Regions from separate parts of the Streptomyces sp. NPDC005551 genome, predicted to be linked through region 2. Evidence: riboswitches for the same ligand, from Rfam matches in the RefSeq annotation. Region 2 holds a riboswitch; each other region holds the start of a gene.

Region 1 (4,190 bases), on a different contig from region 2:
CACCTATCTCGCCGACGTCACCGTGAACAAGCCGCACGGTGAACGGCCCGAGCTGGTCGACCCCACCACCAAGATCCCGGCCGTGCCGGCCGGGGAACCGCCCGCCGGCTCCCGGCAGCGGCTCGCCGAGCTGGGCCCCGACGGCTTCGCCCGGTGGCTGCGCGCGTCACCGGCCATCGGCGTCACCGACACCACGTTCCGCGACGCACACCAGTCGCTGCTCGCCACCCGCGTCCGCACCAAGGACATGCTCGCCATCGCCCCCGTGGTGGCCAGGACCCTGCCCGAACTGCTGTCCCTGGAGTGCTGGGGCGGCGCCACCTACGACGTCGCGCTCCGCTTCCTCGCCGAGGACCCCTGGGAACGCCTGGCCGCACTGCGCGAGGCGGTGCCGAACATCTGCCTGCAGATGCTGCTGCGCGGCCGCAACACGGTGGGCTACACGCCGTACCCGACGGAGGTGACCGACGCGTTCGTGCAGGAGGCGGCAGCCACCGGCATCGACATCTTCCGGATCTTCGACGCGCTGAACGACGTCGGACAGATGCGGCCCGCCATCGACGCCGTACGGGAGACCGGAACGGCCGTCGCCGAGGTCGCCCTGTGCTACACCTCCGACCTGTCCGACCCGTCCGAGCGGCTGTACACCCTGGACTACTACCTCCGCCTGGCCGAGCAGATCGTCGAGGCGGGCGCCCACGTCCTCGCCGTCAAGGACATGGCGGGCCTGCTGCGCGCCCCGGCCGCCGCCACCCTCGTGTCGGCGCTGCGCCGCGAGTTCGACCTGCCGGTGCACATCCACACCCACGACACCGCGGGCGGCCAGCTCGCCACCTACCTCGCCGCGATCCAGGCCGGGGCGGACGCGGTCGACGGAGCGGTGGCGTCCATGGCCGGGACCACCTCCCAGCCGTCGCTGTCGGGCATCGTCGCCGCGACCGACTACTCGGAGCGGCCGACCGGGCTGAGCCTGCGGGCCGTGGGCGAGCTGGAGCCGTACTGGGAGAGCGTCCGCAAGATCTACGCGCCCTTCGAGGCGGGCCTCGCCTCGCCGACGGGACGGGTCTACCACCACGAGATCCCCGGCGGGCAGCTGTCCAACCTGCGCACGCAGGCCGTCGCGCTGGGCCTCGGCGACCGCTTCGAGGAGATCGAGGCGATGTACGCCGCCGCCGACCGGATCCTCGGCCACCTGGTGAAGGTCACCCCGTCGTCGAAGGTGGTCGGCGACCTCGCCCTCCACCTGGTGGGCGCCGGCGTCGACCCGGCGGACTTCGAGGCCCGCCCGGACCGGTTCGACATCCCGGACTCCGTCATCGGCTTCCTCCGCGGCGAGCTGGGCAATCCGCCCGGCGGATGGCCCGAGCCGTTCCGCACCCGGGCGCTGGAGGGCCGTGCCGCGCCGAAGCCCCGGGAGGAGCTGACCGCGGACGACCGCGACGGTCTGGCGAAGGACCGGCGGGCGACGCTCAACCGGCTGCTGTTCCCCGGGCCGACCCGCGAGTTCCAGACGCACCGGCAGACCTACGGCGACACCAGCGTGCTGGACAGCAAGGACTTCTTCTACGGGCTGCGTCCGGGCAAGGAGTACGCGGTCGACCTCGAACCGGGCGTCCGGCTGCTCATCGAGCTGGAGGCCGTGGGCGAGGCCGACGAACGCGGCATGCGCACCGTGATGTCGGCGCTGAACGGCCAGCTGAGGCCGATCCAGGTGCGCGACGCCGCCGTCTCCTCCGACATCCCGGCCACGGAGAAGGCCGACCGTGCCGACCCCGGACACGTCGCCGCGCCGTTCGCGGGAGTGGTGACGCTCGCCGTCGCCGAGGGGGACGAGGTCGAGGCCGGTGCCACGGTGGCCACCATCGAGGCGATGAAGATGGAGGCCGCGGTCACCGCCTCCAGGAGCGGCACGGTGTCGCGGCTGGCCATCAACCGCATCCAGCAGGTGGAGGGCGGCGACCTGCTCGTGGAGATCGCCTGACGTTCCGCCTGCCCGGCCGGCGGAGGCTGCCGTCCGTCACCGGCGCACGCGCGCGGTGACGCGGTGCGCCGGCTCCGGGTCCCGCCCGGCCGGACCGCGGCCGACCGGACCCGGGGGCGGGCGAGGCCGACGGGACCCGGAGCCGTGGACGGCGCGGCTCCGGCTATCCTGTGCGGCGTACCGGACACGGGGTGCCCCGCACGGGGCTGAGATCACACCCGTCGAACCTGAACCAGTTCGCACTGGCGGAGGGATGTCTCATGTCGTTGCCGCGTGCCCGTGGCGAGGCGGCCGTCGCAGGCCCGCAGCGGGTCTCCCCGGGGCGGATGGCCGCCGCCCCCGCCGGACCGTCCGCCGTACCGGCCCGCGTCCTGACCGTCGCCGGATCGGACTCCGGCGGCGGTGCGGGCATCCAGGCCGACCTGAAGACGATGCTCGCGCTCGGCGCACACGGGATGAGCGTGCTCACCGCGGTCACCGCGCAGAACTCCGTCGGTGTCCAGGGCGCCTGGGAGCTTCCGTCCGAGGCGGTGCGGGCGCAGTACCGCAGCGTCGTCGACGACATCGGCGTGCAGGCGGTGAAGACCGGGATGCTGGCCTCGCCCGAACTCGTCGCCACCGTCGCCGGGTTGCTCGCCGACACCGCCGCACCCGTGGTCGTGGACCCCGTGAGCGTGTCCAAGCACGGCGACCGGCTGCTCGCGGACGAGGCGCTGGACGCCGTACGCTCCGTGCTGCTGCCGGTCGCGACGGTGGCGACGCCCAACCTGGACGAGACGGCGCAGCTCACCGGCGTCCGCGTGACGGACGAGCGGGGCATGTCCGAGGCCGCGGAGCGACTGCTGTCCTACGGGCCGCGCTGGGTCCTGGTCAAGGGCGGGCATCTGCCGGGCGAGGCCGTGGACCTGCTCACGGACGGCACCGAGACGCACTGGCTGCGCGCCCCCCGCCACGACAACCGGCATACGCACGGCACCGGTTGCACCCTGGCCTCGGCCGTCGCCGTGGGGCTGGCGCAGGGGCGGCCGGTGCCCGAGGCGGTGCGGCTCGCGAAGGACTACGTCACGGGCGCGATAGCGGCGGGGTTCCCGCTGGGCGCCGGCCTCGGCCCGGTCGACCACGGCTGGCGGCTGCGCGCGGCCCGCTGAGCCGCCGAACGGGACCGGGCGTACGGGGGCCCTGTCCGGGGCCGTCCGGAGACCCCCGTGGCGCCGAACGGGTGGACTCGCAGGAACGCGTACCGGACGAGGGGGGTGCCCCGGGGAGCGGATGGTGACGTTGCCACCCGAACCCTGACCAGGAAGAGGAGTCCCGTGCGACGTACCCCCTCCCGCCGCCTGTTCGCCGCATCCCTGCTGGTGGCGTCCGTCCTGGCGCCCATGACGGCGATTCCCGCCGCCGCCGATCACGTCGTGGCCGTCGGCCGGCACGACGAGGACAGGACCCCGCCGGACGGCCTCGGCCGCAAACTCACCGCGCGGCTGGACAAGGCCGTCGAGAAGGTCCGCCGCGAGGCAGGCATCCCCGGGGTCGTCGTCGGACTGTGGATGCCCGGCAAGGGGAACTACGTCCGCGCGACCGGAGTCGCCGACACCGGGACCGGCGAGCCGATGAGCACCCGCCAGTTCATCCGGATCGGCAGCGAGACCAAGACCTTCACGGTCACCGCGCTGCTCGAACTGGTCGACGACGGCCGGATCGGACTGGACGACCCGATCTCCGAGTACATCGACGGCGTGCCGAACGGCGACCACATCACCCTCAGGCATCTGGCCGGGATGCGCAGCGGTCTGTTCCCGTACAGCGCCGACCCGGACTTCGAGCACGATCTGCTGAGCGACCCGAGCCGTTCGTTCACCCCGGAGGAGTTGCTCGCGTACGGCTACCGGCACGACAACACCTTCGCACCGGGGACGCAGTTCCAGTACTCCAACAGCAACCTCGTGCTCCTCGGCCTGGTGATCGAGAAGGTCAGCGGCCACCGCCTCGGCGACTTCATCGAGAAGCGGGTCGTGCGGCCGGCCCGCCTGCGCCACACGCTGTTCCCCGAGGACCACGAGTTCCCCGAGCCGCACGCGCGCGGCTACACCGACCAGACGCTCAGCGGTGAGGTGGAGGACTCCACGGACTGGAACCCCAGCTGGGCCTGGGCCGCCGGGCAGATGATCTCGGACCTGCGCGACCTGCGCCGCTGGGCGAAGATCGTGGC
Region 2 (4,190 bases):
CAGCACCGCGGCCGTGGAGAGGTCGAAGATCTCGGAGGTCTGGCGGTAGATCTCCACTTCGAGGGTGGAGAAGGCGGGGCCGCCGAGAATCCGCACCACGGCGAAGGAGGTGAAGGTGAAGAGGAAGACCATGAGCGCGGCTGCGGCCAGGGCGGGACCGAGCGCCGGGAGCGTGATCCGGCGCCAGGCGGTGAGCCGGGAGGCGCCGAGCATCCGGGCGGCCTCCTCCTGGCGCGGGTCGAGCTGCGACCAGAGCCCGCCGACCGTGCGCACGACGACCGCGTAGTTGAAGAAGACGTGCGCGAGCAGGATCGCCCACACGGTGGTGTCCAGGCGTACGCCCCACAGCTCGTCGAGCAGCCCGCCCCTGCCGACCAGCGCAAGGAAGGCGGTGCCGACCACGACGGTCGGCAGCACGAACGGGACGGTGACCACCGCCCGCAGCACCTGCTTGCCCCTGAACTCGAAGCGCGCGAAGACGTACGCGCCGGGGAGCGCGACCAGCAGCGTGAGCGCGGTCGACGCGAGCGCCTGCCAGGTGGTGAACCACAGGACGTGCCGTACGTCGGACTGCGCCACGACGTCCACGATCCGGCCGAACCGCCAGCTCCCCCCGGTCCTCAGGCCGCGCGAGACGATCGCCGCGACCGGATAGGCGAAGAAGGCCGCGAAGAACGCGACGGGCAGGGCCAGCAGCCCGAGCCGCACCGCCGCGCTCCTCCCGGGACCCCGGCGCGGGGCTACTTCAGTACGAGCGAGGTCCACGACTTGACCCACTGGTCACGGTGCTCGGCGATCCGGGCGGGGGCGAGGGTCTCGGGGTCCTTCGCCTGCGGGCCGAACCGGGTGAACTCCGCGGGCACCCGGGCGCCCTTGACCACCGGGTAGACGAACATGTTGAGCGGCATGTCCTCCTGGAACGTCCTGGAGACCAGGAAGTCGAGGAGTGCCTTGCCGCCCTTGGTGTTCCCGGCGTTGCTGAGCAGTCCCGCGTACTCGACCTGCCGGAAGCAGGTGCCGGTGGCGACGCCGGTGGGCGCGGTCTTCGGCTTCGGGTCGGCGTAGATCACCTCGGCGGGCGGGGAGGAGGCGTAGGAGACGACCAGCGGCCGGTCGCCCTTGGCCTTCTTTCCGCCGGCGGAGCCGGAGAACTCCTCGTTGTAGGCCTGCTCCCAGCCGTCGACGACCTTGACGCCGTTGCCCTTGAGCTTCTTCCAGTAGTCCTGCCAGCCCCCGTCCCCGTACTTCCCGGCCGTCCCGAGGAGGAAGCCGAGACCGGGCGAGGACGTGGAGGCGTTCTCGGTGACGAGGAGGTTCTTGTACGCCGGCTCGACCAGGTCGTCGAACGAGTCGGGCGGGGTCAGCTTGTGCTCGCTGAAGTAGGCCTTGTCGTAGTTGACGCAGATGTCGCCGGTGTCGATGGGCGTGACCCGGTGCTTGTCCCGGTCGGCCCGGTACTCGGGCAGGACCGCGCCTGAGCCCTTGGGCTCGTAAGACTGGAAGAGCCCGTTGTCGAGTGCGCGGGACAGGAGGGTGTTGTCGACGCCGAAGAAGACGTCGCCCTGCGGGTTGCCCTTGGTGAGGATCGCCTTGTTGACGGCCTGCCCGGCGTCGCCGTCCTTGAGGACCTTGACCTGGTAGCCGGACTCCTTCTCGAACTCCTTGAGCACGCTCTTCGAAGCGAGGAAGGAGTCGTGGGCGACCAGGGTCACGGTCTTGGAGTCGGCGGCGTCGGTGCCGGAGCCGGACGAGCCGCACGCGGACAGCGTGACGAGCCCGAGCCCGGTGGCCACGAGCGCGGCTGTGAACTTCACGGTGGTGCTCACTGGATTCCTCCTGGAGTGACCAGGAAGAGACGCGGCCCTGCCCGGGAACCTCTGAGAGTTCCCGGGCAGGGCGCAACAGCTTGAGTGATGACCGAACTTCCTACCCAGAATGACCTGGGCAAGGTTCAGAGGGTCTGCGGCCCGTGCCGCACTCTCAGCGCTGTGGCGCTCCCCTGTCGGAATATGAAGATGTACGTACGGGAGTCAGCCTACCGCCCGCCGGGCCGAGGACCTCGGCCCGCCGGGGTCTACCGCTCGGACGCCGCCAGCTGCCCGCACGCTCCGTCGATCTCCTGGCCGCGGGTGTCACGGACGGTGACCGGCACGCCGTGGGCCGCGATGGCCTCGACGAACGCCTTCTCGTCCTCGGGACGGGAGGCGGTCCACTTGGAACCGGGCGTCGGGTTCAGCGGGATCAGGTTCACGTGGACCGGCTTGCCCCGGAGCAGCCGGCCGAGCCGGTCACCGCGCCACGCCTGGTCGTTGATGTCCCGGATGAGCGCGTACTCGATGGAGACGCGGCGCCCCGACTTGGCGGCGTACTCCCAGCCGGCGTCCAGCACCTCGCGCACCTTCCACCGCGTGTTGACGGGGACGAGGGTGTCGCGCAGCTCGTCGTCCGGCGCGTGCAGGGAGATGGCGAGACGGCACTTGAAGCCCTCGTCGGCGAACCGGTGGATGGCGGGCACCAGGCCCACGGTCGACACGGTGATGCCGCGCTGCGAGAGGCCCAGCCCGTCGGGCTCGGGGTCGGTGAGCGCGCGGATGGCGCCGACCACGCGCTTGTAGTTGGCGAGCGGCTCGCCCATGCCCATGAACACGATGTTGCTCAGCCGCGCCGGGCCGCCGGGGATCTCGCCGTCCCTGAGGGCCCGCATCCCGTCCACGATCTGGTGCACGATCTCGCCCGTCGACAGGTTCCGGTCGAGACCGGCCTGGCCGGTGGCGCAGAACGGGCAGTTCATCCCGCAGCCCGCCTGCGAGCTGATGCACATGGTCACCCGGTCCGGGTAACGCATGAGCACGGACTCGACGAGCGTGCCGTCGAAGAGCCGCCACAGGGTCTTGCGGGTGGTGTCGTCGTCACAGCTGATGTGCCGGACGACGGACATCAGGTCGGGCAGAAGCGCTTCCTGGAGCTTCCCGCGCGAGGCGGCCGGAATGTCCGTCCACTCCGCCGGGTCGTGCGCGAACCGCGCGAAGTAGTGCTGCGAGAGCTGCTTGGCGCGAAACGGCTTCTCACCGATCGCGGCAACCGCCTCTTTGCGCTCGGCGGGCGTGAGATCGGCAAGGTGCCGCGGCGGCTTCTGAGCTCCGCGCGGGGCGACGAAAGTAAGTTCTCCGGGTGCAGGCATAACTCTTCCAGTGTCGCAGATCATCTCCGGGCCACGGTGACCGCGTGGTTGAGCGGCGGGCGGCATGGATGGTCATCGTCAGCGGTGGGCCGCTGAAGCAGGAAGCGCTCTGAGGACGCAGCACTCCCTCACATGTCAGGAGCGCGGGTGCGGGCCTGTGATCACCGGTGGTTGGGAGCCGAATCTGTCGTCGATGTCCGGGATCCAGAAGCAGATCTCCAACGTCTTCAGGCGGTCCCAGTGCCGCACACGGCGCCCTTGTCTGATTGCGGCAGTCAGGCCTACGAGCAGCAATGCCGCACAGCCTCCTGCCAGCACGCGATCGGGTCCCACAACGAGCTCGATCACGGAGACGACGAGCGCGAACAACAGGGCCAGGGCCGAGTTCCGCAGCATCAACGCGAGGCCTTGCAGCCGAGTGATCTCGCCCGCCGCCTCCTTGTGGTGGAGTTCCACCGCAGCCAACAGCAGAGACGGATCAGTGCGCACGAAGGGTCGGTCCCGGGCCTCGGGCACTCTGGCCACGAATTCAAGACGAGCGTTCTCGACGGTCCAGTTCCAACGCGGTGCCACCTTGTCCAGGAGGGCACTGAGGGGATAGGCGAGATGCCCCAACAGGTAACTGGCAACAGCGACTCCCACGACCAGGTACCGCCTGCCTCCGACGGGGCGCTGTCGTCAGACGTACACGTGGGCCTAGAATCGAACCTGTGTACGAAAAAGCGTCTTCTGCCGAGAACAGGGGCACCGCCCCCATCGTCGTGCATCCCGCGACGGGCACCGGTGCGCGCCGGGTGACGATCCGCGCCCGGGCCGCCGGCCTCGCCCACGGTGACGCCGACCTGGTGGAGTTCCTGCGCCGCGCGGGACTGCCGGACGCCTGGGAGCTGCTGGACGACCCGGACTGGGTCGAATGGCAGGGCGGCCGCCCACATGAGTACGGCATGGACTGACGCCGGGAATTCCGCCAGTCCATACGAAGAGGGGCTCGCCGCCCTGTGGACGGCGA
Region 3 (4,190 bases), on a different contig from region 2:
TCACGGGACAAGCCTGCCATCTGGGACCGACAGTCGGAAGCCGGGCCCGTCCGACCTGGGGAGGGGGGCCGGGGCGACCGGGACGTCATCGGCTACGCCGCGGCCGTCTTCAGCGGCTTCGACGGGTCCGTCAGGGCGGCCGCGTCCATCGGTGTGCCCGCCTCGATGAGTTTGCGTCCCTGGGCCAGGTCCCGGGGCCGGCCCACCGCGAGCAGGGCGACCAGGCGGTCCTCGCGCAGCCAGCACACCGTCCATGCGGCGCCCGACGGGTCGCCGCGCCACAGGGTGGTGTCGGCGGACGCGTGGTGGCCCGCGTACTGCACGAAGCGCCCGAACTGCTCGGACCAGAAGTACGGCACTGGGTCGTACACCGCGGGGGTCTCGCCGATGATGTTCGCCGCCACCGTGCGCGGTCCCTGGAGGGCGTTGTCCCAGTGGTGGACCAGCAGGCGCCCCTCGTACCGACCCGAGGGGAAGGAGGCGCAGTCGCCGACGGCGTAGACGTCGGGCGCGGAGGTGCGCAGGTGCGCGTCGGCCACGATCTCGCCGTGGGCGCCGAGCCCGATGCCGGAGCCGGTGAGCCAGCCGGTCGCGGGGCGGGCCCCGATGCCGACGACGACCGCGCCCGCGGGCACCCGCGAGCCGTCGTCGAGGACGACGGCGCCGGGCTCGACGCGCTCCACGCGCGCGTGCGTGCGCAGCGCGGCTCCGCTGTCGGCGTACCAGGCCGCCATGGGCGCGGCGACCTCGGGAGGCAGCGCCCCGGCCAGCGGACGGTCGGCGGCCTCGACGACGGTCACCGCGCAGCCGGCCTCGCGCGCCGCGGTCGCGAACTCGGCGCCGATCCAGCCCGCGCCGACGACCACGATGTCGTGCTGCTCGGCGAGGACCGGGCGCAGCCGCTCGGCGTCGTCCAGGGTGCGCAGCAGATGGACTCCGGGGACGCCCTCCGTGCCGGGCAGCCGGATCGGTTCCGCTCCGGTCGCGAGGACCAGGACGTCGTACCGCACGGGACCTTCGGCGGTGTCCAGCTCGTGGTCCGCGGGGCGCACTCCGAGCACCTCGCAGCCGAGGCGCAGCCCGATGCCGAGCGCCTCGAAGTCGACGTCGAAGGCGGAGCCCTCGGCCTTGCCGAGCAGCACCGCCTTGGACAGCGGCGGCCTGTCGTACGGCTGGTGCGGCTCCGCGCCGATCAGCGTCACCGTGCCGGCGAAACCCTGTTCGCGCAGGGCGACCGCGGTCTGCACCCCGGCCATGCCCGCGCCCACGACGACGACCCGCCGCTCCGTGCGTTCCTCGGCCCGCGTCTGCTCGCTCACCTGATCACCATAGATACCTGACGTCCCGTCAGTCATCGGGTGTGCGGGGTGATCTCCTCCACCACGCTGGTCCCGCTGCCCTCCTGCGACTCCCACTGCCAGCTCTCCTCAAGCCGTACCCGTCCGTCGGCCAGCTCGACGACCGAGGACACGCAGTGCCCGGAAGAGGTCGTTCCGTCGTGCTTCAGCTGCACGTACCGGAAGTCGAGGCGGTCACCCTCACGCCTACCCACGAGATGACCTCGTACGACATCCCCGCCCGAGTACTCGGCCCAGATCTCCCCGTTCCGCTCGTGGTAGGTGAACCGGGTGCGGGTGCCGACCTGGCCCGGCGCCTGGTCGGCGACCGGGGCGAGGACGAGGCCGTCGAGCGAGCGGGCCATGGTGGGGAACTCCTCTACTGGGGTCCGGGGCGACGGGCTAGGGTGGCCAACGTAAAGCACACGCGGGAGCCCGGACGCACCGGGCTGAGAGGGAGGCTGGGCGGCCTCCGACCGTACGAACCTGATCCGGGTCATGCCGGCGAAGGGAGGGGCTGGACGCCCATGTCGCGTATGTCGCACGCCGCGCCCACCGCACCGGGGTCCGCGGGGATCCCGGACGTCCTCGTCGTGGGCGGCGGCATCATCGGGCTGGTGACCGCCTGGCGGGCCGCACAGCGGGGGCTCAGCACCGCGGTCGTCGACCCCGAGCCGGGCGGCGGAGCCGCGCAGGTGGCCGCGGGCATGCTGGCCGCCGTCACCGAACTGCACTACGGCGAGCAGACCCTGCTGAGCCTCAACCTGGCCTCCGCGCGCCGCTATCCGGACTTCGTGGCCGAGCTGACCGAGGTGACCGGCCTCGACCCCGGTTACCGCAGGTGCGGCACACTCGCCGTCGCGCTGGACGCCGACGACCGCGCGCACCTGCGCGAACTGCACGCCCTCCAGCAGCGGTCGGGTCTGGAGTCGGAGTGGCTCAGCGGTCGCGACTGCCGCCGTCTGGAGCCGATGCTCGCCCCGGGCGTGCGCGGCGGGCTGCGGGTGGACGGGGACCACCAGGTCGACCCGCGCCGGCTCGCCGCCGCCCTGGTCGCGGCCTGCGAGCGGGCCGGAGTGGTCCTCCACCGCACCTGGGCCGAGCACCTGACCGTCGTACGGGGCCGGGCCGCCGGGGTGCTCACCCGCGACGGCACGGCCCTCGCGGCCGGCCAGGTGGTCCTCGCCGCGGGCAGCCTCAGCGGACGGCTGGCGGGCGTCCCCGACGACCTGCTGCCGCCGGTGCGTCCCGTGAAGGGGCAGGTGCTGCGGCTGACCGTACCGGAGCGGTACGCGCCGTTCCTGAGCCGGACCGTGCGCGCCGTCGTGCGCGGCAGTCACGTCTACCTGGTGCCCCGCGAGAGCGGTGAGCTGGTCGTGGGCGCCACCAGCGAGGAACTTGGCTGGGACACCACGGTCACCGCGGGCGGCGTGTACGAGCTGCTGCGCGACGCGCACGAACTGGTCCCCGGGATCACCGAGCTGCCGCTGACCGAGACGCGCGCCGGACTGCGCCCCGGCTCGCCGGACAACGCGCCGCTGCTCGGCCCGACCGGGCTCGACGGCCTGTCGCTGGCCACCGGCCACTACCGCAACGGCGTGCTGCTCACGCCGGTCACCGGCGACGCCATGGCGCACGTCCTCACCACCGGTGAACTCCCGGACGAGGCACGCCCCTTCACCCCCGAACGCTTCAGCACGGCCCGTACGGAGCAGCCCGCATGAACATCCACGTCAACGGGGAACCGCGGCACGTCACCCCGGGCATCGCACTCGACGCGCTCGTCGCGACCCTCACCGCGGCCCCCTCCGGGGTCGCGGCCGCCCTGAACGAGACCGTCGTCCCCCGCACCCGGTGGGCCGCGACGGCCCTCGCCGAGGGAGACCGCGTCGAAGTCCTCACCGCCGTCCAAGGAGGCTGACCCCATGGCCGACGACCCCTTCGTCCTCGGTGGTACGTCCTACTCGTCCCGCCTGATCATGGGCACCGGCGGCGCCCCCAGCCCGGACGTGCTGGAGCGCTCCCTGGCGGCCTCCGGCACGGAACTGACGACGGTGGCGATGCGCCGGGTGAACCCACGGGCCCACGGCTCGGTGCTGTCCGTGCTCGACCGGCTCGGCATCCGCGTCCTGCCGAACACGGCGGGCTGCTTCACCGCGGGCGAGGCCGTCCTGACCGCCCGGCTGGCCCGCGAGGCCCTCGGCACCGACCTGGTCAAGCTGGAGGTCATCGCCGACGAGCGCACCCTGCTGCCGGATCCGATCGAGCTGCTGGACGCCGCCGAGACGCTGGTCGACGACGGCTTCACCGTGCTGCCCTACACGAACGACGACCCCGTGCTGGCGCGCAGGCTGGAGGACGTCGGCTGCGCCGCGATCATGCCGCTGGGCTCGCCCATCGGCTCCGGCCTCGGGATCCGCAACCCGCACAACTTCCAGCTGATCGTGGAGCACGCGCGCGTGCCGGTCATCCTGGACGCGGGAGCCGGTACGGCCTCGGACGCCGCGCTCGCCATGGAGCTGGGGTGCGCGGGTGTGATGCTCGCCTCAGCCGTGACCCGGGCCCAGGAGCCGGTGCTGATGGCCGGCGCCATGCGGCACGCGGTCGAGGCGGGGCGGCTGGCGTACCGGGCGGGCCGTATCCCGCGCAGGCACTTCGCCGAGGCGTCCTCCCCGGTCCAGGGGCGTGCGCGGCTGGATCCCGAGCGCCCCGCCTTCTGACGCGGGGGCCGTCCACCCTCGCGTCCGCGAGGCCGCTCAACAGTCACAGGTCTGCTGCATTCCGCCCCCGGAACGGGCGGACCGGGTGGGCCCGACAGTGGCGGCTCGTAGACTCACCTGCGTGGATACGACC
Region 4 (4,190 bases), on a different contig from region 2:
TATCAGCATCTGAAAACTCACTCCTTGTGATATGCCGTGTACGGTGAGCAAGATGCCAGCGGTGTCAGGAGGATGATTCCTGGCCAGTCGGCGGCAAATGACGGGGTTGACGATGCGCGAGTCGGTGCAGGCAGAGGTCATGATGAGCTTTCTCGTCTCGGAGGAGCTCTCGTTCCGCATTCCGGTGGAGCTCCGCTATGAGACCTGTGATCCCTTCGCCGTGCGGCTGACCTTTCATCTGCCCGGTGATGCTCCGGTGACCTGGGCGTTCGGGCGGGAGCTCCTGATCGACGGCGTGGGGCGGCCGTGCGGTGACGGGGACGTGCACATCGCCCCGGCCGACCCCGAGGCGTTCGGCGAGGTGCTGATCCGGCTTCAGGTCGGCTGCGACCACGCGCTGTTCCGGTCGGGCGCCGCCCCGCTCGTGGCCTTTCTCGACCGTACGGACAAGCTGGTGCCCCTGGGGCAGGAGTGTTCCCTCGCCGACTTCGACACCCATCTCGACGAGGCCCTCGACCGCATCCTGGCGGAGGAGCAGAGCGCGGGCTGAAGCGCCCTCGGACCTTTCCGGGAGAAGTACGGCTTCCTCACCCCTCAGTGCTTGCGGCGCCGGCCCTTCCTGTTGCGCGCCGGGGTTTTGACACCTGCGGGTGCCGTGGTCCCCGCGGTCTCCCTGCGGTCCGCGGAGACGACCAGAGCGGCCAGGGCGGTGGTCACCGGGACCGCGGCCACCAGACCGATCGAGCCGACCAGGGTGCGCACGATCTCCTCCGCCACCAGCTCGCTGTTGGCGACCGTGCCGACGCTGCTCTGAGCGATCGAGAAGAGCAGCAGCAGGGGCAGGGCCGCGCCCGCGTACGCCAGTACCAGGGTGTTGACGACGGAGGCGATGTGGTCGCGGCCGATCCGGATGCCCGCCCGGTACAGCCCGCGCCAGCCCAGGGTCGGGTCCGCCTGGTGCAGTTCCCAGACGGCGGAGGTCTGGGTGACCGTCACATCGTCGAGCACACCGAGCGAGCCGATGATGACGCCCGCGAGCAGCAGGCCGCTCATGTCGATGGACGGATACAGGCCGTGGATCAGGCCCGTGTTGTCGTCCACGTTGCCGGTCAGTGCGGCCCAGTCGATGAATCCCGAACCGAGTACGCCGATCAGCAGCAGCGAGAGCAGCGTGCCGAGCACCGCGACCGAGGTGCGTGCCGACAGGCCGTGACACATGTAGAGCGCGATCAGCATGATCGCGCTGGCTCCGACCACCGCCACGACCAGCGGGTTCGAGCCCTGCAGGATCGCGGGCAGGATGAAGGACGTCAGGATGAGAAAGCTCACGGCCAGCGCGACCAGCGCCATGAGTCCGCGCAGCCGGCCCACCACCACGACGGCCAGCGCGAAGATCCCGGCGAGCAACACCATGGGGAACTTGCGGTTCACGTCGGTGACCGAGTACTGCAGGTTCGCGGGCGCGGAGGGTTCGTACGCGACGACGACCTTCTCGCCCTGGTGCAACTGCCGTGACTGGTCCGGCTGGACGATCTCGGTGAAGGTGCGGCCCTTGTCCTTGCCGGTGTCGATCCTGATCGTCGCCTTCTTGCAGTCGCCCGTCGCCTGCTGCTGCGCGGAGGAGCCCTCGGCGGTGGAGGTGTCACCGGTCGGGGTGTCTCCCGAGGCGTTGACGGACTTGCAGTCCACCTTGTCGACCCTGGTGACCGTGGCTTCCTGGGACTGCCGGTCGAAACCGACGCCCGTGCGCTCGTGCGAGGGCGCGCCGCCCGGCCACAGCACCACGAGACCCACGACGACCGCGGCCGCGAAGGGGATCAGCACCGCGGCGATGACCTTGCGCAGATGCCGGGAGACCGGGGCGGCGGGTCCGTGGCTGTGCGAGTGACCGTGGCCGCCGCCGTGACCACCTCCGTGGCCCGGCCCGTGGCTGCCTCCCCCGTCCGGGCCGCCCCCGCCGTCCGGGCCGCTGGGGCCGCCTGACGCCGGGCCGCTTCCGCCACCCGCCCGTCCGCTTCGGGAACTGTCACCGGGACCCGGTCCGTGCCCGGGTGCGTGTCCAGGGCCGCGGTTGGCTCCTGGGCCCGCGCCGTGCCCGTGCGGCGGGTCGGACGGTGGGAACGGGGGCTGCTGCGTCGTGGTCACCGACCGATCATCGCAAGAACGCAGGGGGCCCTCTGTTCACCGCGCCAGATATGACGCTAGCGTGGAGGCACCTTTGCACACGCGGGAGCTCGGAGCACCGGGCTGAGAGGGCGCTGACCTTCGTCTCAGCGATGTTTCACATGAAACATCGGCGGACGGACATCGCTGCGTCGACCGCTGAACCTGTTACCGGGTAATGCCGGCGTAGGGAGTAGGTCTCATGACCAACAAGGACGTAAGCACGCCTGTCTCCAGCCAGACGGACGGGGCACCCGCCTCGCTCCCGAACGGCGAGGCCGGGAAGTCCATCGGCTGGCACAAGGCGTACGTCGAGGGTTCGCGCCCCGACCTGCGGGTGCCGGTCCGTCAGGTGCACCTCACGAACGGGCAGTCGGTCACGCTGTACGACACCTCCGGCCCGTACACCGATCCGGCCGTCGCCACCGACGTACGCAGGGGACTGGCGCCGCTGCGCGAGAACTGGATCATCGCGCGCGGTGACACCGAGGAGTACGCGGGCCGTGCCGTGCGCCCCGAGGACGACGGCATCAAGCACACCTCACCACGCGGCGGGCTGCGCAACCTGGACGCGGTCTTCCCCGGACGGCCGCGTCAGCCGCGCCGGGGGCGCCCCGGAGAGGCCGTCACGCAACTCGCGTACGCCCGCCGCGGCGAGATCACCCCCGAGATGGAGTTCGTGGCGGTCCGCGAGAACGTCGACCCCGAAGTCGTCCGCGAGGAGATCGCGGCCGGCCGGGCGGTCCTGCCCGCGAACGTCAACCACCCGGAGATCGAGCCGATGATCATCGGCAAGAGGTTCCTGGTGAAGGTGAACGCCAACATCGGCAACTCGGCGGTCACGTCCTCCATCGAGGAGGAGGTGGACAAGATGACCTGGGCCACCCAGTGGGGCGCGGACACGGTCATGGACCTGTCCACCGGGCGCAACATCCACACCACCCGTGAGTGGGTGCTGCGGAACTCCCCCGTACCCATCGGCACCGTGCCGCTGTACCAGGCGCTGGAGAAGGTCGACGGCCGTGCCGAGGAGCTCACCTGGGAGATCTACAAGGACACGGTCATCGAGCAGGCCGAGCAGGGCGTGGACTACATGACGGTCCATGCGGGCGTGCGCCTGCAGTACGTCCCGCTCACCGCGAACCGCAAGACCGGCATCGTCTCGCGGGGCGGCTCGATCATGGCGGCCTGGTGCCTGGCGCACCACAAGGAGAGCTTCCTCTACGAGAACTTCGAGGAACTCTGCGAGATTCTCGCCGCCTACGACGTCACGTACTCGCTCGGCGACGGGCTGCGGCCCGGGTCGATCGCCGACGCCAACGACGCCGCGCAGTTCGCGGAGTTGAGGACGCTCGGGGAACTCAACAGGGTCGCGAAGCGTTTTCACGTACAGACCATGATCGAGGGCCCGGGGCATGTCCCCATGCACAAGATCAAGGAGAACATCGACCTTCAGCAGGAGATCTGCGATGAAGCTCCGTTCTATACGCTCGGCCCGCTGACGACGGACGTCGCCCCGGCGTACGACCACATCACCTCCGGCATCGGTGCCGCGATGATCGCCTGGTGGGGCACGGCGATGCTCTGCTACGTCACGCCCAAGGAGCACCTCGGACTGCCCAACCGCGACGACGTGAAGACCGGCGTCATCACGTACAAGATCGCGGCTCACGCGGCAGACCTCGCCAAGGGGCACCCGGGCGCGCAGGAGTGGGACGACGCGCTGTCCGACGCCCGCTTCGAGTTCCGGTGGGAGGACCAGTTCAATCTGGCCCTCGATCCGGACACGGCGCGGGAGTTCCACGACGAGACGCTGCCGGCCGAGCCCGCCAAGACGGCCCACTTCTGCTCGATGTGCGGGCCGAAGTTCTGCTCCATGAAGATCTCGCACGACATCCGCCGTGAGCACGGGCGTTCGCCGGCGGAGATCGAGGAGGGCATGGCGCAGAAGTCCAAGGAGTTCGCGGCGGCGGGCAACCGGGTCTATCTCCCGCTGGCGGACTGAGCCCGGCCGGCCGAGGGCACGG

The links. Region 2 has a riboswitch for thiamine pyrophosphate ahead of ACFYP4_RS30050 (thiamine ABC transporter substrate-binding protein). Riboswitches for the same ligand answer to the same signal wherever they lie in the genome.
Region 1: another riboswitch for thiamine pyrophosphate. It lies ahead of thiD (bifunctional hydroxymethylpyrimidine kinase/phosphomethylpyrimidine kinase); the one in region 2 lies ahead of ACFYP4_RS30050 (thiamine ABC transporter substrate-binding protein).
Region 3: another riboswitch for thiamine pyrophosphate. It lies ahead of thiO (glycine oxidase ThiO); the one in region 2 lies ahead of ACFYP4_RS30050 (thiamine ABC transporter substrate-binding protein).
Region 4: another riboswitch for thiamine pyrophosphate. It lies ahead of thiC (phosphomethylpyrimidine synthase ThiC); the one in region 2 lies ahead of ACFYP4_RS30050 (thiamine ABC transporter substrate-binding protein).

The regions. Positions count from the first base shown of each region.
Region 1 is NZ_JBIAJE010000003.1:759,814-764,003, reverse strand. It holds gene ACFYP4_RS11675 (pyruvate carboxylase) at 1-1,981, shown strand, start outside; TPP riboswitch at 2,159-2,252, shown strand; gene thiD (bifunctional hydroxymethylpyrimidine kinase/phosphomethylpyrimidine kinase) at 2,308-3,129, shown strand; gene ACFYP4_RS11665 (serine hydrolase domain-containing protein) at 3,295-4,190, shown strand, end outside.
Region 2 is NZ_JBIAJE010000012.1:124,666-128,855, forward strand. It holds gene ACFYP4_RS30045 (ABC transporter permease) at 1-765, opposite strand, end outside; gene ACFYP4_RS30050 (thiamine ABC transporter substrate-binding protein) at 741-1,826, opposite strand; TPP riboswitch at 1,906-2,011, opposite strand; gene rlmN (23S rRNA (adenine(2503)-C(2))-methyltransferase RlmN) at 2,075-3,181, opposite strand; gene ACFYP4_RS30060 (hypothetical protein) at 3,317-3,823, opposite strand; gene ACFYP4_RS30065 (hypothetical protein) at 3,892-4,134, shown strand.
Region 3 is NZ_JBIAJE010000017.1:43,507-47,696, reverse strand. It holds gene ACFYP4_RS33485 (Rv2175c family DNA-binding protein) at 1-4, opposite strand, end outside; gene ACFYP4_RS33480 (NAD(P)/FAD-dependent oxidoreductase) at 93-1,319, opposite strand; gene ACFYP4_RS33475 (hypothetical protein) at 1,352-1,702, opposite strand; TPP riboswitch at 1,755-1,867, shown strand; gene thiO (glycine oxidase ThiO) at 1,865-3,061, shown strand; gene thiS (sulfur carrier protein ThiS) at 3,058-3,258, shown strand; gene ACFYP4_RS33460 (thiazole synthase) at 3,263-4,057, shown strand; gene pknB (Stk1 family PASTA domain-containing Ser/Thr kinase) at 4,179-4,190, shown strand, end outside.
Region 4 is NZ_JBIAJE010000004.1:193,095-197,284, reverse strand. It holds gene ACFYP4_RS13225 (helix-turn-helix domain-containing protein) at 1-13, shown strand, start outside; gene ACFYP4_RS13220 (SsgA family sporulation/cell division regulator) at 113-550, shown strand; gene ACFYP4_RS13215 (YibE/F family protein) at 595-2,145, opposite strand; TPP riboswitch at 2,217-2,373, shown strand; gene thiC (phosphomethylpyrimidine synthase ThiC) at 2,366-4,168, shown strand.